One region of the Glaciimonas sp. CA11.2 genome, then DNA from elsewhere that is predicted to be linked to it. Evidence: predicted binding sites of a transcription regulator. Region 1 holds the regulator's gene; each other region holds the start of a gene.
What was found. The regulator sigma-54, encoded in region 1, starts transcription at its own class of promoters, with help from an activator protein. The targets are predictions, from matches to a motif close to TGGCANGNAANCTGCTTT.

Region 1 (4,570 bases):
TATTGCCAGATGATGACATTATGACAAGCAACAAAGCGGTCGAAATCACGATCGATCAGTCGAAAATGACCGGTGTTGGTATGTATGCCAATAATGCGACTATGCAATTACGCCTATTAAACAATGTCCGTGGCACCTATCGCGCAACACCGCGGCAGACTAAATAACTCACATGATTACCGGATAATCCTATTGAAGCCATTGTTGCTTTTAGTGCCAGTATCCCCTTTCAGGATTTTTATGAAACGTATTCTATTTTTAACCCTACTCGCGCTGCAACTGACTTGTATTTCAGGTGCCCATGCTGAAAAAGCTGACGCAGATAAACCATCCAACGTAGACGCAGACCAGTTCACGCTGGACGACGTAAAACAAGTAAAGATATTCACCGGCAAGGTGATACTGACCCGCGGCACGCTGATCATGAAAGCCAACAAAGTCGTCGTCACGACGGACCCATCAGGCTATCAATTTGCCACCTTATACGCACCTCCCGGTGGCTTAGCCACGTTTCGCCAAAAGCGCGACGGCGGTCCTGACTTATGGATCGAAGGTGAAGCTGAGCGAATTGAGTACGACGATAAAACTGAAATCGTTAAATTATTTTCGAAAGCGCAAATGCGACGTCTGCAAGGGACCAAAGTCACCGATGTTGTAAACGGCGAATTCATCTCTTACGATAGTCGCGTGGAGTTCTACTCGGTCAGTAACAATGTTTCCGGCAATAGTCAACCTGGCGCGGGCCGCATCAAAGCAGTCATCCAGCCGAAGAGTAAATAAGATGACCTCTACAAATTTAAGCACCTTGATCGTTAAAGGGCTGCAAAAAAGTTATGGCGCGCGCCAAGTAGTCCGCGATGTCTCTTTGAAAGTAAATAACGGCGAGGTCGTCGGCTTGCTTGGTCCTAACGGCGCTGGAAAAACGACTTCTTTCTATATGATCGTCGGTCTGGTGCCATCGGATGGTGGAACAATTGATTTAGATGGCGTTGACATCTCGCGTTTACCGATTCATCAACGCGCGGTGCTTGGCCTGTCTTATCTGCCGCAAGAGGCCTCTGTTTTTCGCAAGCTAACGGTCGAAGACAATATTCGTGCGGTACTTGAGTTGCAGCGGCCAAACGGCAACGCACTGACTAAAGATGAGATCTCGGACAAACTCGATTCGCTGCTGCAAGAATTGCAAATTGAGAAATTGCGAGAAAATCAGGCGTTATCTTTATCCGGTGGTGAACGACGACGTGTCGAAATCGCCCGCGCTTTAGCCACTAATCCGCGCTTCGTGCTTCTTGATGAGCCGTTCGCCGGTATTGATCCTATCGCCGTTATCGAAATTCAACGTATCGTCAGGTTCCTTAAAGAGCGCGGCATCGGTGTCTTGATCACCGACCATAATGTGCGCGAAACGCTCGGCATTTGTGACCGGGCATACATCATCAACCAAGGTAGCGTGCTAGCCAGCGGCAGTCCAGACGACATCATCGCCAATGAATCTGTGCGACGAGTTTATCTGGGTGAACATTTCCGCATGTAACGGATTCAACGGATTCCCTAGCGCCCATGAAACAATCTCTTCAACTCCGTACCTCGCAGCATCTGGCGCTAACCCCGCAACTGCAGCAATCGATTCGATTGTTGCAGTTGTCTACGTTGGAGTTACATCAGGAACTCGAACACATCCTTTCGGATAATCCGTTACTGGAACGTCTAGACGATCCTTTGGATAATTCAGTGCGATTACTCGCCGACGGGGCGATCAGTACCAGCGCCTCAACAATGGATGCGCCACCTGGTGACAGCGAAGTAAGCAGCTCGCCTACAGAGCCCGAGGGCGGTGGTGAAGCCCCTGAGTCTGGCGAAAACAATCAAGAGAACGGCAATACTGACAGCGAATGGAGCTTTGACGACGTTTCCCGAACCTCCAAAGCCCCAGATGATGAGGATTCACGACCACAATTAGAAGCCTGCGAATCGACGTTGCGCGAACATTTGCTCAAACAAATGCGTGAAGCTGTTGATCAGCAACGCGACCGTGCATTGATCGAGTTGATCATTGATGCGCTTGATGAAAACGGCTACCTGGAGGAATCACTAGACGATATTTTTGCACGTCTTCCAGAGCAACTTGATATCGAGATCGAAGAATTGTCGATGGCCTTGAAGATGGTCCAAAGCTTCGACCCAACTGGTGTCGGAGCACGCAACGCGTCAGAATGCCTCGCATTGCAAATCAAAGCATTTCCCAAAGTAGCGTTCGTCACACGCCGACTGGCACTAACAATCGTTGAAGGTTATCTGACCTTATTTGCCCAGCGCGATTTTAATAAAATCAAAAAAGCGCTGGAGTGTGATGATGAAGATTTGCGCGAGGCACAAATTATTATCAAAAAATGTAATCCTCATCCCGGCGCGACCTTTGCTGGCGGTGCGTCAGATTATGTCGTACCAGATGTAATTGTCAGAAAAACAAAAAATGGTTGGCAGGTAATGCTCAACAATGACGTTATGCCAAGGCTTCGAGTTAATGCTCTTTATGCCAACATTCTCAAGCAGGGCAAGAGCGAGGGATCACTTAACTCGCAGCTACAGGAGGCAAAGTGGCTGATCAAAAATATGCGTCAGCGCTTCGATACCATACTGCGTGTAGCGCAGGCAATTGTTGAGCGTCAACGGAATTTTTTCTCACATGGGGCGGTTGCTATGCGACCTCTTGTGTTGCGCGAAATAGCTGATACACTAGGATTACACGAGAGTACTATCTCACGTGTAACTACTCAGAAATACATGCTCACCCCACACGGGATGTTCGAATTAAAGTATTTCTTTGGCAGCCATGTTGCTACAGAGGCAGGTGGAGAGGCTTCCTCAACGGCGATACGGGCGTTAATCAAACAACTGATAGGAGCGGAAGATTCTAAAAGTCCTTTCTCTGACAGCAAGATTGCCGACATGCTCGCGGAACAAGGTATGGTAGTGGCCCGTCGCACCGTCGCAAAATATCGCGAAGCTTTACGAATTCCGCCGGTCAATTTGCGTAAATCTTTATAGCTGTTTGCTTGTTTGCACAAACGTCGCTGTGTTCTGACTGATTGATTTATGGTTGATGAATAAATTGGTGATTCAACACTGAATTAATCGTCCCGGTCCGAACCGCCAACGACACACTTGATAGGAGCGCTGTATGAATTTCACAATTAGTGGGCATCACCTCGACGTAACTCCCGCCATTCGCGAACACGTGCTAAGCAAATTGGAGCGTATCAAGCGCCACTTCGATCAGGTCATAGATATTAGTGTGATCCTGACGGTAGACAAAATCACAGAGAAAGAAAAGCGTCAAAAAGCCGAAATTAATCTGCGCGTTAAAGGCAAAGACCTGCATGCCGAGAGCATTGCGCATGACCTTTACGCCGCCATCGATTTGTTAATCGACAAACTCGATCGACAAGTGATTAAATATAAGGACAAATTGCAGAATCATCAACATTCGGCAATCAAGCATCTACCTGAGGATTTGCCCATCGCAGCAACGTGATGGACGGGGTTCTCTAATGCGGTCAACGTAAGTATTGCTCAATAAATAAATTGAAAAATACTATACTGACAAATGAGCAAGGGCGCAGTTAATGCGCCCTTTGTCATTTTAAAATTATATAACTTACACACGCCCTGCCCGAATATGTTCGTAACACTTTGCATCGTTTAGCAGTGTTCGGAGGCATCGCCGAATGTCTCGAATGTCTCGAACGCAACCGGGTACACCTCAAACAGCGGCCAAAACAAATAACTAAGCAAGAAGCTTTATAACGTCACTCTCAAAAGAGTTTTCATAAAGTCGCCAGACCCGTAACTTTCCCAATTCGGTCCACATCAAAAATACCATGACGATGGTATGCCGCAGCCTATTGCTTTAATGCGCCAAAAACTTTTCCGATAATTGCACTGCCAGCACCGATCGGATCACGTCGAATCGCTTTTTCCTCTTCCCCTATCATGTAAAACAAGCCATCCAAGGTGCGCTGCGTGACATAGCCTTCAACAGTCGCCGCCTGACCTGGCACAAGACCCGTTTTACTGACCAATCCCATCGTCGAATTGTATTGTGTGGATACACCGTTACGGTCGGTGATTTTCTTTACTATCGGGAGAAATTTTTCTCCTAACGGGGTGGCAGTTTTCTCTCTGAAAAAATCGGTTACCGATGTGTCGCCGCCACTCAGAATATTCTTCGCATCCGTGACCGACATGGATTTCACCGCATTCAGGAGCAACGGCTTCGCCAATGGCACGGCAGACTCTGCGGCATGATTCATCGACACGACCAGATCATCCAGTTGTTGGCCCTTCCCTGTCATTTTAAGCAGCGGTCGTGCTTTCTCTAGCATCCCTGGCAATCCGATTTTTACTTTATCGTTATTTAAAAATCCGTTTTCGACGCCCAGCTTGGCAACTGCAACGTCCGCGCCTTTATTGAGCGCCGCCTTCAGTCCTGAGTTGGCATCCTGATTGCTCAAATCCGCCAAAGAAAATGCCATCGCGGCGGTAGAGACTAAAGAGATCACCAGACCTA
Region 2 (4,570 bases), 2.4 Mb from region 1:
GTTTATGACTGGTTTCGATCTGATTGCAGACATCGGTTAATGCTGGCGGCAACGGTGGCGCACCAAATTCCCGGATATCTGCACCGGCGATAAAATGTCGGCCAGCGCCGATAATCAGCACTGCTTTTACCGCGTCGTCTTCGGCCGCGGCGTCAATGGCTGCAAGAAGGCTACGGCGCACGTCGACGCCCAGTGCATTGACTGGAGGATTGTCGATGGTGACCAGAAGGATGTTGCCATGTAATTGACGGGTGACGACTTCTGTCGGTTTGCCGAAGCGCATAGCGAAATATCTCCAGAGGAATGAATAACGCTTCGCACAGCAAAGCATTGCTTCGTAATAAAAAATTAAACTGAACGTTACCTTGTTTTTCCTGTGAATGAGCAAGAGGAGGGTACTTATCACATTCAAGTAAAATTTTTAACTCTGGGGCAAATAGCTGAAGCAGTCTGGGTATCTGGCTTTTTATCATGCAGACTCAACTTCCAACTTCACAATCAAGACTTCACAAACGGCGTCATCCTGTTTTATACTCTTACCTGTCCCTGATAAAGAGGGGAACTGGTTTGACAGCCTGACATACCTACAGTGCACAAACGGCGCAATGCCGTTTTTTTGCATACGTTCACCCGTGTTGCGCATTCTTTGGGCGGCAGTGGTGGGGAGGCTTCGGCCTGCCGGTTGCTGTAGGTATCGGTCTGTCAACCCTGCTATTTGCCGCTCACCCCGTTTGACAGCGGGGCGCGGTTTAACCGCCACCTACGGAAGTCACAACATGCCTCGTATTACTACGCTTTATTTTACTGCGCCTCATCTATCACGACTACAAATTAACGCGGTGAGGCAATCATGAGCAAACCAACAAAGCCCGTGCCTCCGCCCGTGACAGACGCATTTCATCAGCCGTTTTCATGGCTGCCGTCCCATCATCAAACGAATGAGCACGCCCAGTTTTATGCCATGACGGTAGATATCTGCCAAGGCATCAAGACGTGTATTGATTTGGCCCATTTGAGCAACTCGGATAGAAATACCGATACAGCGCCGACGCTAGCTATTGTTGACACGGAGCGCTTGCTACGTCTCGCACTGATGTCAGCTCACATGTTGGCCGAAATAGCTGCGACGCGGATTGATCGACTCGATTAACGCGGTAATGTTTACCGCCTTTGCGTGAAAATAAGATGAGATAGATGAGATAGATGAGATAGCCGCGTTGTTTAATCGGTCGAAGACTTAAGTTTTAATGGTTCAGTCTCGTACCAATACATAGCAATACAGCAACATATATAACGGGGACTGTTAAAAAGGGGTTTTGTCGCAATAACGTCATTAGTTTAGAATTTGTGTTTTGACAGACGACAAATATTGGCAATGAACCTATCTGTAATATCTGGTAACGGGCTGATTCCCGAAATGACAAAGGCATTGAAACGATTGCATTATCCGTTGGAAATAATGTTGATGCGCGTGCGTTGGTATATTGCGTATCCATTGAGCCTGCGCCATCTGGAACAGATGATGGCTGAGCGCAGCATCGAAGTGGATCATTCGACAGTGCATCGGTGGGCGCTCAAACTGTTGCCGATATTTGAGAAAAAATTTCGCAAACTGAAGCGCCGAGTGGGTGCCAGCTGGCGTATGGATGAAACCTATATCAAGGTCAAAGGTAACTGGAAATATCTGTATCGTGCGGTAGACAAAGACGGTCAAACTGTTGATTCTCTATTGACAGCAAAGCGCGATAAGCAAGCCGCTATGCGCTTCTTTCGCAAAGCCATGCTTGACAATGGCATTCCTGAAAAAGTGGTGATGGACAAGAGCGGTGCCAATAAAGCAGCCATTGATACGATCAACATCAGCCATGGAAATACCATCATCGTGCGCCAGGTAAAGTATCTCAACAACATCGTTGAACAAGATCACCGCGCTGTTAAACGCATCACCAAACCGATGATGGGATTCAAATCTTTTCGGGCTGCTAAAATCATACTTGCTGGTATTGAGATCATGCACATGATACGCAAAGGACAACTAATGCACAGTGGCTTCCAGAAAATAACAGCAGCGCAACAATTTTATGCACTCGTTGGATCAGGCCGTCCAGTATAAGGGCGGGCAGACCATCCACGGCTTCACTTCAGCTTTTTTCCTTAACGCGACACAACCAGTTCGCGACCAATGGCGCAAATGAGATGTCATTCGCCGACCAATTTTATGCGCTGGCAGGACAAGTCCGTCCAGTTTGAGGGGCAGTTCCATGCTTGGAAAATTTCGTTTTTTGCCAAACAACGCGACGAAGCCAAGAATAAAGACAATCAAAAACCAGTGTCGGATATCTTTACACTCCCCCTCATTTGTGATGTGAGAAAGGTCGTTTTCTTCTGGATCGTCCAAATTTTTCGTTAATAAACAGCTGCTTACCGGAGAGAATTTTTTTGGGTACGGATATTGCTTTAATGACTAATGCCACTTGATGGATGCAGTGTGGGACATTTTACAATTCCATCGTTTTACTCCCTTGTGACTTGCGCTGCGCATGCGCGGTTGGGGTGAGGAAAAAGTCCCCTGTAAGCGGGTTACCGCTATTGCAGTGGTGTAGACAACTCAGTGCGGTGCAATGCCCTTTATTTATACCCACCAATTTTTTCTTCCGGAGCCAATATAATGCATGTCACTGTCCGCCTTTTCCTCTTATCGACGATTGTTGCCGTTACTTTTGCTGGTACTGCGCGCGCCGACGTCCTTTACACTTATACCGGTAATAATTTTACCAGCGCCACTGCACCTTATACGACTTCTGACAAAGTGTCTGGCGTATTGACGTTTGCACAAGCACTCGGGCCGAATTATTCCTATCAGCAAGTTTTTCCAGAAGCATACAGCTTCACGGGTGGCGTCACGGGCGATTCCATCACTAATTATAACCATACGTCAGGAGGGTTTTACGCGACCACAGATGGGAATGGTGATATCGCCGGTTGGTACATTGGTGTTGAGGCGGGCAGCGCCTTCTTGCAATCCCAGCACACCCTCTATGATGGTGCCCAGTTCGATCATTTTTCCATTAATAACAGCCAAAAAGGAGAAGTTCAAAACAATGAGGGTCATTGGACCGTGGCCGTTCCGGAGCCGGAATCGATTGCGTTACTTGGCTTAGGTCTATTAGGGTTGATCGCAGCGCGACGCAAGTCGAAAACCTGATCTGGGACTGTTAAAAAGGTTGGGGTTCTTGCGCCGCCCCCCGCCGTAAAAGTTCAAGGAATCGGCTTATGTGCTCCGGCAGTTCACTCTTTTTCTTGTAATAAGCGGCAAGTTTCGCCGGAAGATCGTCATTGATCACCGCACACCGTACTTGTGCGAGCAAATGTGCCCCGCGGGTTGTCCACCTCATCTGTTGGCGCTTGCACATTCTGGCATTGATGATTTGGTTGACGGCAGATTCTGCCATCGCTGTCGAAATCGGCTTGTTTGCTTTTTGTCGCTTTGCATAGGTGACAAGTGAAGTCTTGTCGCCTTCGATGTATGCCCAAAGATCTCGCAATCTATAGTCCAGATGACGCATGCTTTCTTCAAAGGCAGGCGTTTCTGCGACGATGATTCGGCACAACACAAGCGCCTGTCGGATTTTATCCTTAGCTTTCTCAAAGCGGGCATGCCAAAAGCACCATCGCAGTTTTGTCATCTCTCGATGCAGAAGATTCTTTGTATGCGTTTCTGTCTCGGACCATGCCTGCATACCTTGCGAGATTTGCTCCAGATTTCGGATGCGCATAGAGAGAGGGAACCAGTCCAGGATGGGCGTTACGGGAAACGGCAGCTGACGATGTATGCTCTGGACGCTATTGCCGCCATCCGTAATCACACAAACTTTTGGAGACCTGGTTCCTGCACATGTTTGAAGCAATGCGGCAAATTTGTCTGCAATTGACGGAACTTCGCTACGCACACAGGCGAAAACCCGAGGCTTCACCCCTGAAGCAGCAAGACGTCCCGTCAGTATCTCGAACGAGGCCGGCCGTACCTTCTCTCGTCCTCGCACGAATCCGCCGTCGACTGCGATTGACCACTCCGTGTCCGGTGATAGTGCTTCGCCAGGTGCCAATTCAATAGCGTCTATCCTTGCCCCGACCCGTAATGTCCTATTCCGTACTGTCACATGATTCAGCTTTTCGGTCCCGGGCAAGAATTCTTTCATCATCACAACGACCTGCCGGTATGGCATCTGCGCGGCCAGTCTTGACTGCAGCAGGAGCAGGTTCGGTACAGCACGTTCCGGTATGATTTGCGATAACGGGCTAAACAGAACCTCCAAATAGAAGGGCGGTTCGCATGGACATGACATGAGTCTGGGGCTACGAACGCTGACGGTACCGAATACGGTATCAATCGTGAGTCGCCGGTAGTCCTTCAGTTGCGTCTGTCGTTGACAATGACTACACACGCGTCGTATTTCGCAGTACTCATCCGCTTGCGCCGGAATCACTACTTGCTGTAACCCGGAGAGCAGTTGCTTGCCGTCGGCAAGCGATAATCCAATCGACTCTGGATCGGGTAGCTGGACAGGGC
Region 3 (4,570 bases), 1.4 Mb from region 1:
TGCTTAAAACGCATCATGCGATACTCCTTGAGGATTGGAATCAAAAACTATTAGGCACGGCGCTGCTGGGCCGACGACGTCGGCCCACAAAACACAAAACTAGAAAGAGTTGGCGTAGAGCGCCATCGAGAACTAAACGTCAAACCTCGAAAAATCGGCAACCAAACCGATCACAAAATTGACTCTGGTCGATTATTTTTACGTTCCGCTTTCATCCGTCAACTGACAAGTCGCTCCTGGTAATTGTTCGCAAATCAGGCAAGCCGATGCGGTCGCTTCCATAATTTTGCCAACCAACCACGCGGTGCGATCAGCAACGAGATCAAATACAGTCCACCGGCGCAGACAATGATGGTCGGACCGGAAGGGGTTGATGTGTAATACGATAACAATAAACCGATATAACCCGCCGCTGCCGCTTGCAAAGCGCTGTTGAGCAATTGTGCGGGCAAAGTATCATGCCAAAGACGCGCAGAAACTGCTGGCAACATCATCAATCCCACCGCCATAAGCGTACCCAACGTCTGAAAAGACGCCACCAGATTGAGCACTACCAGCATCAAAAATAGTTGCTGGAATAGTGCACCACGTGCGCCCTTGACACCGCAAGCCGCCAGAAACGAGGCGTCAAAACTTTCCAATACCAGCCCGCGATACATCATGGCACCTACTACCAAACTGATCGTTGTGACACCGGCGACCAGAAACAAGCCTTCGCGATCGACCCCAAGTACGTTGCCAAAAAGAATATGTAATAAATCTAGCTTGGAGCCGTTGACCGAGATCAGCATCACGCCCAGTGCCAGCGCGATCAAATAGATCGACGCAAGACTGGCATCTTCCTTTAAATCGGTATGGCGACTGATCAACGCGGCAATCGCCACCACAATCACGCCAGCCAGAAAGCCACCGATGCTTAACGCTGGCAGCGACAAGCCGAATAACATGAATCCGACTGCGACACCCGGCAGCACGGCATGGCTAAGCGCATCACCAAACAGACTCATCCGGCGCAACGTCAACAACACGCCAAGGGGCGCACTGCTGAGCGCAAGCGCCAGAATACCGATCAGAGCGCGCCGCATGAAGGCAAACTCCTGAAATGGCGCTAAGGTAAATTGATAAAACGTGGTCAACCAATGCAGGGAGAAAAAACTCATGCCGTCGTCTCCGGCTGGCAAAATGGTGCGTTCGGATCCTGCGCTTCAGGCATATTTTTAGCCAGCCGCAAATGATCGTCGGTTAATACGTGTGTCGTGTCACCCCATGCCACCAGGCGCCGTGCCAGCAATACCGATTGGGGAAAATAGCGGCGCACCTGTTCGTTGTCATGCAACACAGCAATCACGGTGCGCTTTTGCGCATGCCATGACTGTACGATCACCAGCAAATCTTCCGTCGTCTTTGCATCCACGGCATTGAACGGTTCGTCGAGCAAAATTAGCTCGGCATCCTGCAACAAAATCCGCGCAAACAAGACACGCTGAAACTGTCCCGCCGACAAACTGCCAATGGAGCGATCAGCAAATCCATCCAGGCCAACCGCATGTAAGGCGGCATCGCCTTTTTCTGACATTGCCTTCGTAATCCCACCAAATAACCCGGCACTTTGCCAATAGCCCAGCAATACGCAATCCATCACTGAAATTGGAAAACCGCGGTCAATCTCAGCTTGCTGCGGCAAATACGCGATACGCTTGCGCGCAATGCTGATGTCGACGCGACCGCTATCGATGCGAACCAATCCTAGCAAGCTTTTCAATAAGGTACTTTTCCCTGCACCATTCGGGCCAATAATCGCGGTCAGTGAACCGGATTCAAAGCTTCCGCTGATATGGTGCAAAGCCGGATGCTGACGATAGGCGACCGTCAGGTTGTGCAACGTTACTGCCGGTTTCATCCTGTCGCTCCCGCCAGTGCCCACCAGACGCCAACCCAAAATAAAACGCACACGGGAAGTACCAGCATTAGTCGAAACCATGCCGAACGCGCCAGCATACTACTGCGCTTTTTATTCATAAGGGAGGACGATTTGATCGACATCTTAGCTTTATATTTACAACAAATTGTTTAGACACGATCGGGCCACAAAAGGGCAAAACCGCGGCAAACCCAAGGCAAAACCAAGTCCGAACCGGCTCTATTTTTGCTCTATGGTCTCTTTACATTCGCCCACTAGTTGCTCTTTGTAATCAGATGAAAGCCAATTGCAACCTAGTTGCAGCGTGCCGATTATAGTGCAACCAAGTTGCATTTGGTGGTTTTAACCGCCACATTTTATTGTTTTTTTTGTGTCAAACCAATCGTTGCCGAATACAAAGCGACTGAACTTCTCCACTTGTCATTAATCAAAATTGCATCACTTCAAAGGCAGTTCAAATTCGGAACACTGCCAATGCAAGAGTGTTCCAAAATAAAACAGCAGTGGTTTTATGTTTGTGACATGGGCAATTTGAAACTGATAAATTTATCCCATAACGGATAGGTGATAGTTAATATCCATGCGGGTTTTCAGCGATTTATGGCAAAAAAATTCCGGCTAATAATCTGCGGAATATTGATTGGCACGACCTTTGCAAATAGGTTGAGTGCCTGTTGCACCTTGGCCTAACGCCAACTTGGTAATCAATTAACTAAAATCCCTTTCGGAGGACGACATGAATCTAGCAGACATCACCAAACTAGGCATTAAAAATCCCTTCAAGCAACGTTACGACAATTTCATCGGTGGAAAATTTGTCCCACCGGTAAAGGGTGAGTATTTTGAAAACATTAGTCCTGTTCTCGGTCGCGCTTTTTGCGAAGTAGCACGATCCAGCGCAGAAGATGTCGATCTGGCATTAGACGCCGCACATGCCGCTAAGCGTGCCTGGGGCCGGACTTCACCTGCCGACCGCGCCAACATCCTGCTTAAAATCGCAGACCGGATGGAAGCTAATCTGGAGTTGCTGGCTATTGCCGAAACGATCGACAACGGTAAACCTCTGCGCGAAACAACATTAGCCGACATTCCATTGGCTATTGATCATTTCCGCTATTTTGCCGGTTGCATCCGTGCCCAAGAAGGCACTGTCGCGACCATCGATGCAGAAACTTACGCTTATCATTTCCATGAGCCTTTGGGCGTCGTTGGTCAGATCATTCCGTGGAATTTTCCGATATTGATGGCAGTCTGGAAAATGGCACCGGCGTTGGCGGCAGGCAATTGCATCGTCCTTAAGCCAGCTGAACAAACACCAGCCTCGATTATGGTGTGGATTGAACTAGTGCAAGATTTGTTGCCACCGGGTGTGCTTAATATTATTCAAGGTTTCGGTCTGGAAGCAGGCAAACCGTTGGCTTCGAGCAAGCGGATTGCCAAGATCGCTTTCACCGGTGAAACTACTACCGGCCGCCTCATCATGCAATACGCATCGCAAAACATCATCCCTGTAACGCTGGAACTAGGCGGCAAATCGCCTAACATCTTCTTTGCTGATGTCATGGATCAGGACGATGCGTTCTTTGACAAATGCCTGGAAGGCTTTGCCATGTTCGCGCTAAATCAAGGTGAAGTGTGCACTTGCCCATCACGCGCGTTGATTCAAGAATCCATCTATGACCGCTTTATGGAACGTGCATTAAAACGCGTAAAAGCCATCAAGCAAGGCAATCCACTCGAAATGAGCACGATGATCGGTGCACAAGCATCGCAGGAACAGCTCGAAAAAATTCTGTCATACATCGACATTGGCAAACAAGAAGGCGCCAAGTTGCTCACCGGCGGCGGTCGCACGCAACATGGCGGTGATCTGGATGCGGGTTATTACATGGAACCAACCGTGTTCGAAGGTAATAACAAAATGCGCATCTTCCAGGAAGAAATTTTTGGACCTGTGTTGTCTGTCACGACTTTCAAAGACGAAGAAGAAGCGCTGGAAATCGCCAACGACACATTGTATGGTCTGGGCGCAGGGCTGTGGACACGCGATGGCTCACGTGCTTTCCGTATGGGTCGCGAGATTCAAGCGGGTCGGGTCTGGACTAACTGTTATCACCTGTACCCTGCGCATGCAGCATTTGGTGGTTACAAGCAGTCTGGTATCGGTCGTGAGAATCACAAGATGATGTTGGATCACTATCAACAAACCAAAAATCTGTTGGTCAGTTATAGCCCTAACGCTTTAGGCTTTTTCTAAAGTTCGCTGCTAGATTGTAATGTGGACTCTGCTTTACCGCCGGTTAAGGCAGAGTTCAATTTTCTTAGGATTTACGCAAAATCGTCCCAGCAACAGCTCAGTAGCAGGTTTATCGCCCCTATTTTACGAAGCTTATGCCGCATTATAAAATTGTGAAGCATAGCGCCGCTGGTGCGGATTTGCGTAAGTCCTATTTTTCACGAAAGGCCTTTCTTATGTCAACTACCCCCGCCCGAGTCGTTGCGACTGAAGCGACGCTAGAATTGCTACAAACGCTAAGAAAAAGACATGGTGCGCTAATGTTTTTTCAATCCGGCGGCTGCTGCGATGGCAGTGCCCCCATGTGTTACGCCCGAGACGATTTTCAGGTTGGCGACGGAGATGTGTATTTG
Region 4 (4,570 bases), 3.8 Mb from region 1:
GCCAGATAAGTTTTCCGACACGAGACTGGTTTCGTGAGTGATCTAGCGGGAAATATTGTGACTGCTAGCGCAACACGTAATGTGCCAGCACAGAATCATTATGGTTTTATCGACAATGCTAAAGCTATTGGTATTGCCCTTATTGTTCTCGGACATAGTAGAGGTCTTCCGGATTATTTGTCGCATTTAATCTTTAGTTTTCATGTCCCGTTATTCTTTTTTATTTCCGGATTTCTGATTAAGCCGACTAAATTAGAGGCGACTATTGTCAGTAATTCAAAAAAAAGTTTACAAAATATAGGCATACCTTATGTGCTCTTTTTTTTGGTTGCTTTTATTTACTGGCTGGTGACACGTAATGTCGGCATCAAGGCACTGCTTTATGCAGGGAATACTTGGTACGGGCCGGTGGTAGGATTTTTTAGCGGACTTGAGTCTGATCTTTACGTCGATCCTCCGCTTTGGTTTTTTCCGTGCTTTTTGCTGACGGTCATCGCCTATCACGCCTCGCGCAAATTATTGACAACGATGACTTCCACTTGTCTGTTTGTGGTTCTGGCGTTTGCCATCTCAATGCTGTGGAAGTTTGTACCTTATAGATTTCCTTTGGGATTGGATAGCATGTGGATAGGGCTTGCGTTTTATGCCATCGGACAATGCGTCCGAGATAAGGATTATTTCACTCATATTAAGCGAGTGTATTTTATTTTTACTTTTATTGCCGCATTTGGATTACTTGCTTTTGTAGTGTCTAAAACTGGCTCGGTCGACCTGGCTAACATGCATTTTGGTGTGTGGCCTTCACTCTATTTTCCAATCGCATTGCTAGGGATTATCGCCACCTTTTCTGTTTCCAGGCTATTACCGTCGTCGATAGTCAGTAAATGGCTTTCAGAAAATACGTTAACGATTTTTCCATTGCACTTCATTTTTTTTAGTTTTATTCGTGGTATGGCGATTTCTTTGCATTTGATTCCGAAAAATTATAACTATGGTATTGGATGGAGTGTGGTGAGTAGCGCTCTAGCGATCCTGCTTTGTATTCCAGCAGTATATATATTGCGCCGTTTGCCGTTACCGACAGATAGTTTTGGCCGTAGCCGGGTGGGTAAATAGGGTGCGCTTTTAACCATATAAAGGTCTCTGGCATTAATTTTTCAGTGTAATTCCTTTAGAAAAGCGTGGTTTATAAAGTAGAACAAATCCACTTTTTTGTATTTGAAAAGGCAACGAATTTTCACGCCAGGGAATACTGATGTTCCTTGATGTAACGTAACGTGTTACGTCCAAAAATAGATATTTTCCCGATTAAAATTGCGCCCTTAAAAATTTGCTAAAGAATCGTTAGTGATTGATTTTAAAAGCATTTATTTAAAATTTGTACAAATTTCTACTTATTAAAACAAGCTAAATTTTCTGATATTTTCCTCTGGTATGTTATTTGCATTAAGGACCCCAAAGCAGGCGTTTCTGCATTACCAACCCGGGGAAATATCATGAAAACATCACAGAAAAGAAGCCTAATTGCAGTATCACTATTGTTTGCTGGTTTGTTATCGGGATGTGCTGGCAACGGTACGATAGGCAAAATCGGTGGAGCGAGTAGTGGTGGCACAGCGGGTGGCACGGCAGGTGGTACTGGCGATGCTTCAACTGGCGGCACGGGAGCTGGGGGTGGTACAGGTGCAGCTGGTACAAATGGTAGCAATGGCACGGATGGTGCAACCGGCGGCACAGGCGCAACTGGCGGCACAGGCGCAACTGGCGGCACAGGCGCAACTGGCGGCACAGGCGCAACTGGCGGCACAGGCGCAACTGGTGGTACAGGCGCAACTGGTGGTACAGGCGCAACTGGCGGCACAGGCGCAACTGGTGGTACAGGCGCAACTGGCGGCACTGGTGGCACTGGTGGTGGAACTAACAATTTAGTTAAGTCGAATCTTCTTTCTAATACAGGCTCAGTCGTATCAAGTATCGGCACTGCAGTAGATAGCCTAGGTACGACGTTGACTAGTCAGTTGCCATTAACTTCTGGCATAAGTAGTGGCTTGAATGGTGTTGTCAGCAATGGTAGCGGCGTCCTGACAACGCTAGGTGCTGGCGTGACAAACGGCCTTGGTCAGATCGGTACTGCAACAGATCCAGTGGGTATCACCGTCGGTAGTGTTGGTGGTGTGGTCGGTAAGGTTGGCGACACAGTCCAAAGCGCCGGACAACTGGTGATTGGATTAGGTAGCGATCAGCTTTCAGTTCTGGCCCCGGTCACCACACCGGTTGGTGGACTGGTGGTCGCTGTTGGTGGTGTTGTAAAACAAATCGCTGTGCCATTAACGACTACATTGACGACAGGCCCGGTCCAGCAGGTTACGCTGGCATTAAGCACAGCGATTGTGCCTCTTACCAGCACTGTTAATACAGTAACGCAAGCAGTTGGCAATACTACTGGTCTTAACCAGCCAGTTAACGGCTTGCTCATCGCGGTTGGCAGCGCCGTCGTTGCTGGTGGCACGCAACTGAGCGGCATTAATACGCCACTATCCGCAGGTTTGGGCGGTGTCGTGACGACTGTGGGTAGCACTGTGATTGCTCTCGCTAACAACAGTTTGACCAATAGCTTGCAACCGTTATTGGGTAACCAGGTCAATGGTTTGTTCGCCGGTCTTGGCGGCTTAGCGGGCGGTGGTACCAATCCATTGTCGCCAGCGACAATTCTTCTTAGCTCTCTGACAGGCGGCTTAGGCGGCGCTACAGGGACCAATCCTTTAGGGTCGTTGACTAGTTTGATTACAGGTGTAACTGGCACTGTAGGCGGCTTGCCAGGGGCTCCTGGCGCGGGATCGCTGTCGTCGCTAACAGTGTTGGTAGGGAGCTTGACTGGTACGTTAAGCGGCGTTGCTACTCCTGGCGCCGGTTCTCTGGCACCAGTCACCGGACTGATCAGTGGCTTGACTGGTACGTTAAGCGGCGTTGCTACTCCTGGCGCTGGTTCTCTGGCACCAGTTACCGGACTGATCAGTGGCTTGACTGGTACGTTAAGCGGCGTTGCTACTCCTGGCGCCGGTTCTCTGGCACCAGTCACCGGTCTGATCAGTGGCTTGACTGGTACGTTAAGCGGCGTTGCTACTCCGGGTGCTGGTTCTCTGGCACCAGTCACTGGGTTAGTTGGCACGTTGACTAGCACATTGACTAGCGTCACTGGCTCAGCAGGAGCTGGTTCGTTGTCTCCTGTGACAACAGTGGTGAGTAGTCTGACCAGTGTGTTGAGTGGCGTCGCTACTCCTGGTGCCGGTTCGCTGGCGCCGGTTACTGGACTAGTCAGCGGTTTGACTAGCACATTGAGTGGTGTGACTGGTACTTCTGGCGCGGGCGCGTTGACACCTGTGTCAGGTCTACTGACCGGATTGCTAGCTGGCCTGCCTGCAAAATAAACAATGTGGTCATCGCAAAAAAGCCTTGGCTTATCACGAGGTTTTTTTGCGACTAAGAGTCAAACGGAACGTCAATAAATTATACAAAAAAGTCTCCGGAACTATAGCGCGTTGCTAAGGGCTCGCCCTAAACGACAAAAATACCTATCGCTAAAAATGATGAAAATACAGCCTGGAATTCTCGTTGTCGAAGATAACAAAATCCTTCAAAAACTGATTGTTCATCAGTTAAAGAGGATTGGTTTCGACGCCGTAAAAGTTCTATCGAACGGTGCGGAAGCAATATCTTGGCTATCTAGTAATAGCTGCAAGATTATCTTTACAGATTGCCAGATGCCGGTCATGGATGGATACGAAATGACTGAAAAAATTAGGCAGCACGAGAAAATTACCGGAGCGCATTTGACTATTATTGCGGTTACTGCAAATAGTACGGAGGGAGGCAGGGAGCGTTGTCTTAAGGCTGGAATGGATTGTTATATTGCGAAACCTGCTTCTACGGCCTCTCTCAAAGAGGTTCTGCAATGCTGGTTGGAACCTGATATTGAGTTGACTTCCGATATCAGCCCAGTGTTGATCTGAACGGCTAACCTAGATTGGTCTTATGAAAATTCCCTATTCTATTTTTTCTAACCAAAAGATACTGGTTCTTGAAAAAGATCAAAGTCAGCGTGCCACTCTAGTGATGTATTTGAAAGTTCTAGGAGTCGGTTTTGTGGCCGAAGCAGCTGATGCGCAACAGGCATTAGCGCTGCTTGATGGTTATGCCGAGGAGTTTGATTTCACGATCTGCGATTTACGGATGGGCGGCATGGATGGAATAGAATTTCTCCGTGAAGCGCCCCGTGCAAAAATAGGTCGAGTCATTCTTTCATCAGCGTTGGAAGATGATCTACTGTGTTCTGCAGAAGAAATAATATTAAGTTACGGCATACGACTTTCTGGTCGGATCATTAAGCCAGTTAAATTCTCTAATCTCAAAAATCTCATATCGCCGGCCTTGCATCCACAAAAAGCTGAATATGTTTTCCGCAAGAGAGTGCCGTTTCAGTGCTGGTCTAAAGAAGATCTGAGTACCGCTTTAAAACGAGGGCAATTCGTGCCCTATTTTCAACCAAAATTAGACTTTGCTACGCGCACGC

Region 2: RGU75_RS16205 (PEP-CTERM sorting domain-containing protein) is a predicted target of sigma-54. The motif match lies at 2,442-2,459, and genes of this name have one in related genera.
Region 3: adh (aldehyde dehydrogenase) is a predicted target of sigma-54. The motif match lies at 2,563-2,580, and genes of this name have one in related genera.
Region 4: RGU75_RS22305 (collagen-like triple helix repeat-containing protein) is a predicted target of sigma-54. The motif match lies at 1,431-1,448, and genes of this name have one in related genera.

The regions. Positions count from the first base shown of each region.
Region 1 covers NZ_JAVIWL010000001.1:1,355,955-1,360,524, forward strand. Annotated here, with positions in the region: gene lptC (LPS export ABC transporter periplasmic protein LptC) at 1-167, shown strand, start outside; gene lptA (lipopolysaccharide transport periplasmic protein LptA) at 241-780, shown strand; gene lptB (LPS export ABC transporter ATP-binding protein) at 782-1,534, shown strand; gene RGU75_RS05770 (RNA polymerase factor sigma-54) at 1,561-3,048, shown strand; gene hpf (ribosome hibernation-promoting factor, HPF/YfiA family) at 3,182-3,535, shown strand; gene RGU75_RS05780 (DUF4197 domain-containing protein) at 3,903-4,570, opposite strand, start outside.
Region 2 covers NZ_JAVIWL010000001.1:3,738,668-3,743,237, forward strand. Annotated here, with positions in the region: gene RGU75_RS16185 (3-hydroxyacyl-CoA dehydrogenase NAD-binding domain-containing protein) at 1-283, opposite strand, end outside; gene RGU75_RS16190 (hypothetical protein) at 851-1,150, shown strand; gene RGU75_RS16195 (IS6 family transposase) at 1,418-2,113, shown strand; gene RGU75_RS16200 (hypothetical protein) at 2,096-2,398, opposite strand; gene RGU75_RS16205 (PEP-CTERM sorting domain-containing protein) at 2,669-3,205, shown strand; gene RGU75_RS16210 (ISKra4 family transposase) at 3,216-4,570, opposite strand, start outside.
Region 3 covers NZ_JAVIWL010000001.1:2,769,560-2,774,129, reverse strand. Annotated here, with positions in the region: gene RGU75_RS12030 (metal ABC transporter substrate-binding protein) at 1-14, opposite strand, end outside; gene RGU75_RS12025 (metal ABC transporter permease) at 255-1,160, opposite strand; gene RGU75_RS12020 (ABC transporter ATP-binding protein) at 1,157-1,900, opposite strand; gene adh (aldehyde dehydrogenase) at 2,658-4,178, shown strand; gene RGU75_RS12010 (DUF779 domain-containing protein) at 4,394-4,570, shown strand, end outside.
Region 4 covers NZ_JAVIWL010000001.1:5,160,426-5,164,995, reverse strand. Annotated here, with positions in the region: gene RGU75_RS22315 (glycosyltransferase) at 1-37, shown strand, start outside; gene RGU75_RS22310 (acyltransferase family protein) at 34-1,116, shown strand; gene RGU75_RS22305 (collagen-like triple helix repeat-containing protein) at 1,497-3,428, shown strand; gene RGU75_RS22300 (response regulator) at 3,585-4,010, shown strand; gene RGU75_RS22295 (EAL domain-containing response regulator) at 4,033-4,570, shown strand, end outside.